Sandaracinus amylolyticus: one gene and its partner. The protein of the gene in region 1 binds, or shares a complex with, the protein of each later gene. Links are inferred from orthologs where the notes say so. Each region holds a gene or a part of one and is shown on either strand. Other genes may lie near its edges.

Region 1 (4,222 bases):
CGGGCAAGACGTTCCTCGTGCGCGCGATCGCACGTGGGCTCCGCGTGCCGGAGCGCGAGCCGATCACCTCGCCGACGTTCACGCTCGTGCACGAGATCACGAGCGGGCGCGTCGCGATCACCCACGCGGATCTCTATCGCCTCGACGATCCCGGCGAGCTCGACGCGCTCGGTCTGCCCGAGGCGATCACGCGATCGATCACGATCGTCGAGTGGGGCGCGCGCTTCGCGGAGCATCTCGCGCCCGATGGGATCGTCGTCACGATCGGGGGGCGCGACGCCGCGCGCGGGCGGCACGTGACGATCGCGTCGCGTGGCCCTCGTGGCGTCGCGATCATCGACGCGCTGCGCGCTCCGGAAGCCCAGTGATTCCGGATGCTCGCGCGCCTCGGCGCGCGCGATCGCGAGCACGTGCGCTTCGCCTTGTCAGCACCGCCTCCGGCTGGTAATCCGCGCGCCCGACATGCCGCGTCGTAACGATCTCCGGAAGATCATGCTCCTTGGCTCCGGACCGATCGTGATCGGGCAGGCCTGCGAGTTCGACTACTCCGGGACCCAGGGCGCGAAGGCGCTCAAGGAAGAGGGGTACGAGGTCGTCCTCGTCAACTCGAACCCTGCCACGATCATGACCGATCCCGAGTTCGCGGATCGGACCTACGTCGAGCCGCTCGTCCCCGAGGTCGTCGAGGCGATCGTCGCGCGCGAGAAGCCCGACGCGATCCTGCCCACGCTGGGAGGGCAGACCGCGCTGAACCTCGCGCTCGCGCTGCACAAGAACGGCGCGCTCGAGCGACACGGCGTCGAGCTGCTCGGCGCGAACGTCGATGCCATCAAGAAGGCCGAGGATCGCGAGCTCTTCAAGGCCGCGATGGAGAAGATCGGCCTCGGCGTCGCGAAGGCGCGCGTCGCGCGCACCATCGAGGAAGCGGACGCGGCGGTCGCGGAGATCGGGTTCCCCGTGATCCTTCGCCCGAGCTTCACGATGGGCGGATCGGGCGGCGGCATCGCCTACAACAAGGAAGAGTTCGACCAGGCCATTCGGTGGGCCTTCCAGCAGAGCCCGACGCACGAGTGCCTCGTCGAGGAGAGCGTGCTCGGCTGGAAGGAGTACGAGCTCGAGGTCATCCGCGACAACGCGGACAACTTCTCGGTCATCTGCACGATCGAGAACTTCGACCCGATGGGCGTGCACACCGGTGACTCGATCACCGTCGCGCCCGCGATGACGCTGACCGACAAGGAGTACCAGCGCCTGCGCGACGCAGCGCGAGCGGTCATCACCGAGATCGGCGTCGAGACCGGCGGCTCGAACATCCAGTTCGCGGTCAACCCCGACGACGGCCGCGTGATCGTGATCGAGATGAACCCGCGCGTGTCGCGCTCGAGCGCGCTCGCGTCGAAGGCGACGGGCTATCCGATCGCGCGCATCGCCGCGAAGCTCGCGGTCGGTTATCGCCTCGACGAGCTCAAGAACGCGATCACCGGGACCAGCGCCGCGTTCGAGCCGACGATCGACTACGTCGTCGTGAAGTGGCCGCGCTTCGCGTTCGAGAAGTTCCGCGGCGCCGATCCGCGCCTCACGACGCAGATGAAGTCGGTCGGCGAGGCGATGTCGATCGGGCGCACCTTCAAGGAAGCGTTCCAGAAGGCCGCGCGCTCGCTCGAGATCGGTCGTGACGGGCTCAGCTCGCTGATCGAGAAGGTCGACTATCGCGCGGTGCTCGAGGACGTGCGCCGCATGAAGCAGGCGTCGGTCGGCATCGCGTACGTGCCGCCGCCGGCGCGCGATCCCGCGACGATCCCCGCCGCGACGAGCGAGGAGCTCAAGGAGGCGTTGCTCGAGATCATCGAGACGCCGCTGGCCGATCGCGCGTGGTACCTCGCGGACGCGCTGCGCCTCGGCGCGACCGTCGAGGAGCTGCACCAGGCGACGAAGATCGACCCCTGGTTCCTCGTGCAGATGCGCGAGATCATCGAGGAAGAGAAGTCGCTCGCCGCGAACGCGGGCAAGCCGCTCGACACCGAGGAGCTCGCGCGCGCGAAGTCGCTCGGGTTCAGCGACGCGCGCATCGCGCAGCTGCGCGGCATCGATCGCAACATCGTGCGCGAGACGCGCACGCAGCACGGCGTGCGTCCCATCTACGCGCGCGTCGACACCTGCGCCGCGGAGTTCGTCGCGAAGACGCCGTACCTCTACTCGACGTGGGGGCGCGAGACCGAGTCGGCGCCGACGGACCGCAAGAAGGTGATGATCCTCGGCGGCGGCCCGAACCGGATCGGCCAGGGCATCGAGTTCGACTACTGCTGCGTGCACGCGGCGTTCGCGCTCCGCGAGCTCGGGTTCGAGACCATCATGGTCAACTGCAACCCGGAGACGGTCTCGACCGACTTCGACACGTCGGATCGCCTGTACTTCGAGCCGCTGACGCTCGAGGACGTGCTCGCGATCGTCGACGAGGAGAAGCCCTGGGGCGTGATCGTGCAGTACGGCGGACAGACGCCGCTGAAGCTCGCGCTCGCGCTCGCGAAGGCGGGCGTGCCGATCATCGGCACCAGCGCGGACGCGATCGATCGCGCCGAGGATCGCGAGCGCTTCGACGAGCTGCTCACGAAGCTCGGCCTGCGTCGCCCGCAGGGCGGCATCGCGCGCGGCATCCAGGAGGCGTTCACGATCGCCGAGCGGATCGGCTTCCCCGTCGTCGTGCGTCCGAGCTACGTGCTCGGCGGGCGCGCGATGGAGGTCGTGCACTCGCGCACCGATCTCGCGCAGTACTTCGCGGTCGCGCTCGCAGCGGTCGAGGACGCGGAGAAGCAGACGATCCTCGTCGACGAGTTCCTCAAGGACGCGATCGAGGTCGATGTCGACTGCGTCGCCGACGGCAAGCACGTCGTGATCGGCGGACTGCTGCAGCACATCGAAGAGGCGGGCGTGCACAGCGGCGACTCGTCGCAGGTGCTCCCCGCGCACGCGCTGCCGCCCGAGGTGCTCGCCGCGATCCGGTCGAGCACGCGCGCGCTCGCGCTCGAGCTCGGCGTGATCGGCCTGATGAACGTGCAGTTCGCGGTGCGCGGCAGCGCCGTCTACGTCATCGAGGTCAACCCGCGCGCGTCGCGCACGGTGCCCTTCGTGAGCAAGACGATCGCGGTGCCGCTCGCGAAGATCGGCGCGATGGTGATGGCGGGCAAGACGCTCGCGGAGCTCGGCTTCACGCGCGAGATCGTGCCCACGCACGTCGCGGTGAAGGAGTCGGTCTTCCCGTTCGCGAAGTTCCCCGGTGTCGACACGATCCTCGGCCCGGAGATGCGCTCGACCGGCGAGGTCATGGGCCTCGCGGACAGCTTCCCGATGGCGTTCCTCAAGGCGCAGCTCGCGTCGAGCGGGAACCTGCCCGATCGCGGCCGCGTCTTCGTGAGCGTGCGCGACGAGGACAAGCCCGCGGCCTGCGAGATCGCGTCGCGCCTCGTCGATCTCGGGTTCGTCGTGATCGCGACCGGCGGCACCGCCGACGCGATCGAGCGCGCGGGCGTCGCGTGCGAGCGCGTGAACAAGGTGCGCGAGGGACGCCCGCACATCGTCGATCGCCTCCGCAACGGCGACGTCGCGATGGTCGTGAACACGACCGCGGGCGCGCAGGCGATCCGCGACAGCTACACGCTGCGCCGCCAGACGCTCGTCTCGGGCGTGCCGTACTTCACGACGATCGCGGCCGCGGCCGCGGCGGTGGGGGCGATCGAAGCACGCCGCGAGGCGCCGCTCTCGGTGCGCTCGCTGCAGGAGTACCACGCCGCCACGAAGCGGCCGTCGTTCAAGGTGTCATGATCGCCGCGCGCACGCGCACCGCGTGCGCGGCGATCGTCATCGTCGCGCTGCTCGCCATCGCAGGGATGCCGCCCGGCGCGAGCTCGCAGGCGCAGTCGCGCTCGGAGGCGGTCCACCACCGCCACCTGCGCGTGAGCGCGCCATGGGGCTCCGAGCGCGTGCTCGTGATGTTCCCGAGGCTCGGCGCAGGGCGCGAGATCCCGCGCGATCATCGGTGGTCGGTGCTCGTCGCGCTGCACGGGCAGGGCGAGGCGCGGCGCGGTCCGGAGCGCGGCTACCTCGGTTGGTCGGTCGACTACCGACTGCCGGACGCGTTCGCTGCGCTGCTCCGCGGGCGTCTCCTGCCGCGCGACTACGCGGGCATGGTGCGCCTCGATCACCTCGCGGTCGTCAACGCGGAGCT
Region 2 (3,309 bases), 870 kb from region 1 along the record:
CGGCGGCGACGAGCCGTTCGACATGGAGGTCGTCGAGGTGGCGCTGGGCGCGTCGCCGCGCGCGTGCCCGGTGGAGGAGATCGACGCCGGCGTGCAGCCGACGATGGACGCGGGCACGACGGACTTCGAAGGCGGGGGAGGGTGCGGCTGCCGCGCGGGCGCGCGAAGCGCTGGGGCGGGCTGGTGGCTCGCGCTCGCGCCGCTCGTGTGGCTCGTGACGCGCCGAAGAGCGCGATGACGCGCGACGAAGCGCTACGCTCCGGCGATGGCTCTCGACCCGCTCTACCAACCGCGCGCGGTTGCGCCATGGGGCGACTACGGCGCGATCCTGGTGCACGGCATGACGACGCACGCGCCGCGCCGTGCTGACGGTCGCATCCCACTCGAGCGAACGGGTCCGTTCGTTCCGCCGATCACGTACCCCGGGAACATCCTCGTGAACGACGATGTCCGCGGTGCGCTCGAGCGTTCCGGGCTGAGTGGTCTGTCCTTCACGCCGGTGCACAAGACACGGATCGTGTGGTCGAGCTGGGAGACGTGGGATCGGACCGCCGAGGATCCCGAGGAGGACCCCGCGCACGGCGAGCCCGAGGACTACATCCTCGCCGTGCCGCACGACGAGGAGCTCGCGCGGTCGATGCGGGACCTGCATGCGATCGTGCCGACCGGTCGCGCGCGCATCGAGAAGCGCCCACCGCGTCCGATCGACCTCGCCGTCCCGGAGGTCATTGCCATCCCGGTACCAGGGTCAGCGTGGCCGATCCGGATCTGCCAACCCGAGCGGTGGACGCGCGATTGGCCGGTGCTCGTCGTGACCGAGCACGACGGGAGCGACTTCGCCCTCGCACCACCCTACGAGATCCCGATCCTGAGCGAGCGCGCCTGCGCAGCGCTCGCGAGCGAGTGGATCGAGTTCGAGCGCTTCGCCCGCGAGGGCTGATCACGACGCGGCCCGCAGGCGAGACACGTGCGCGTGCACGTGCTCGTCCCGCGTGCCTCGTCCACGTGCCGCCTGCGCGTGCTCGGCCGTGCTCTCAGCGCTTCGCGCTATCCATCCGCGACACGAACCGCTTGAACAGGTACCGCGCATCGTGCGGTCCCGCGCTCGCCTCGGGGTGGTACTGCACCGAGAACGCCCCGCTGTCGCGGTGCTCGAGGCCCATGCACGTGCCGTCGTTCAGGTGCACGTGGGTCACGTCGCACTTGCCCGCGAGCGACTCCGCGTCGACCGCGAACCCGTGGTTCTGCGTCGTGATCTCCACGCGGCCCGTCGCGAGATCCTTCACCGGGTGGTTCAGCCCGCGGTGGCCGAACTTCATCTTGTAGGTCTTCCCGCCCAGCGCGAGCGCGAGCATCTGGTGCCCGAGGCAGATCCCGAAGAGCGGCTTCTGCCCGACGAGCTCGCGCACCGTCTCGATCCCGTGCGCGACCGCCGCCGGGTCTCCGGGGCCGTTCGAGATGAACACGCCGTCGGGATCGTGCGCGAGGATGTCCTTCGCGCTCGTCGTCGCGGGCACGACCGTCACGCGGCACCCGTGGTCCACGAGGCAGCGCAGGATGTTCTTCTTCACGCCGAAGTCGACCGCGACCACGTGCCGCGTCGGCTCGCCCTCGGGCACGTGCCACACGCCTGCGCCCTCGGCCCAGACGTACGGCTCGCGCGTCGTCACCGCGCCCGTGAGGTCCTGACCCGCCATCGAGGGCGCGGCCTTCGCCTTCGCGACGAGCGCCTCGGGCGAGCTCGTCCCGATCACCGCCGCCTGCGCGCCGTGGTCGCGGATGTGCCGCGTGAGCGCGCGCGTGTCGACGCGGTCGATCGCGACCACGCCGTGGCGCCGGAGGTACGCGTCGAGCGTCTCCTGGCTGCGCCAGTTGCTCGCCATCGGCGAGAGCTCGTGCATCACGAACCCCGCGACCCACGGCTTGCCGGCCTCGTCGTCCTCGGTCGTCGCGCCGGTGTTCCCGATCTCCGGCGCCGTCATCACGACGATCTGTCCGCAGTACGAGGGATCCGTGAGGACCTCCTGGTACCCGGTCATGCCCGTCGTGAACACGACCTCACCGGTCGTCTCGCCGTCGGCGCCTGCCGCACATCCCTCGAAGACCGTCCCGTCCGCCAGCGCGATCCAGGCCTTCCGCGCGTTCCGCCGCGTCATCGCTCGAACACCACCTCTCCGGCCGCGATCGTCATCGCGCACGCACCCCGCAGCTCCTTGCCGAGCCACGGAGAATTCAGGGATTTCGATCGTAGCGTCTCGCGCCCGACCGTCCACCGCGTCTCGGGGTCGATCACCGTCACGTCCGCTCGCTCACCGACGCGCAGCGAGCCTCCGCGGATCCCCGACACTCGGGCAGGTCCGCTCGTGAGCGCCTCGACGAAGCGCGTCGCCGAGAGCGCACCGCGGTGCACCAGCCCGAGCAGCAGCGGGATCGTGGTCTCCAGCCCGATCATCCCCGGCGATGCGGCCGCGAGCTCGCAGTCCTTCTCGAGCGAGCTGTGCGGTGCGTGATCCGTCGCGACGCAGTCGATGGTCCCGTCGCGCAGCGCTTCGACCATCGCCTCGACGTCCTCGGCCTCGCGCAGCGGCGGGTTCACCTTGCACGCCGTGCGGTACCCGAGGAGCTCGTGATCCGTGAGCAGGAGGTGATGCGGCGTCACCTCGCACGACACGCGCTGCCCGCGCGCCTTCGCCTCGCGGATCAGCGCGACCGCGCCCTTCGTCGAGACGTGCGCCACGTGGTAGCGCGCCTTGGCTCGCTGGTTCAGCACGAGGTCGCGCGCGACGATGACGTCCTCCGCCTCGCGCGGCCATCCGCGGAGCCCGAGCTTCGTCGAAATGGCACCTTCGTGCATCTGCGCGCCCGCCGTGAGGTGGTGGTCCTCGCAGTGCTGCGAGACGAGCAGGTCGAAGGTCGCGGCGTACTCGAGCGCGCGGCGCATGACGGCCGCGTTCATCACGCAGAGGCCGTCGTCGCTCACGCCCACCGCGCCGGCGTCCTTCATGTCCGCCATCTCGGTGAGCTGCTCGCCCTTGCTGCCCAGCGTGATCGCGCCGAACGGGAAGAGGCGCGGGCCGCCTGCTTCCTTCGCGCGGGCGACCATCTGCTCGGTGATCGCGCGGTTGTCGTTCACCGGCTTGGTGTTCGGCATCGCGCACACCGCAGTGAAGCCACCCGCGGCCGCGGCGCGCAGGCCCGACGCGATGTCTTCCTTGTACTCCTGGCCGGGCTCGCGGAAGTGCACGTGCAGATCGATGAACCCGGGGACGACCCAGCGTCCCCGCGCGTCGATCCGACGCACTGCAGCGC

What was found.
Region 2: the proteins of carB (region 1) and carA are in contact, whole or in part, in a solved structure (PDB 1KEE), measured with the Escherichia coli proteins. The link is inferred for Sandaracinus amylolyticus from one-to-one orthologs.

Annotation. Positions count from the first base shown.
Region 1 is NZ_CP011125.1:4,837,957-4,842,178, reverse strand. The notes cover bases 107-4,019. They hold carB (carbamoyl-phosphate synthase large subunit), read left to right. Parts: upstream 107-462; coding sequence 463-3,819; downstream 3,820-4,019. Other genes in these bases: DB32_RS20560 (alpha/beta hydrolase), read left to right, coding at 3,816-4,019; tsaE (tRNA (adenosine(37)-N6)-threonylcarbamoyltransferase complex ATPase subunit type 1 TsaE), read left to right, coding at 107-368. In the rest of the region: more of tsaE, read left to right, coding at 1-106; more of DB32_RS20560, read left to right, coding at 4,020-4,222. UniProt on the Escherichia coli protein: Large subunit of the glutamine-dependent carbamoyl phosphate synthetase (CPSase).
Region 2 is NZ_CP011125.1:3,972,722-3,976,030, forward strand. The notes cover bases 96-3,095. They hold carA (glutamine-hydrolyzing carbamoyl-phosphate synthase small subunit), read right to left. Parts: upstream 2,157-3,095; coding sequence 1,035-2,156; downstream 96-1,034. Other genes in these bases: DB32_RS16930 (hypothetical protein), read left to right, coding at 96-238; DB32_RS16935 (hypothetical protein), read left to right, coding at 266-940; DB32_RS16945 (dihydroorotase), read right to left, coding at 2,153-3,095. In the rest of the region: more of DB32_RS16930, read left to right, coding at 1-95; more of DB32_RS16945, read right to left, coding at 3,096-3,309. UniProt on the Escherichia coli protein: Small subunit of the glutamine-dependent carbamoyl phosphate synthetase (CPSase).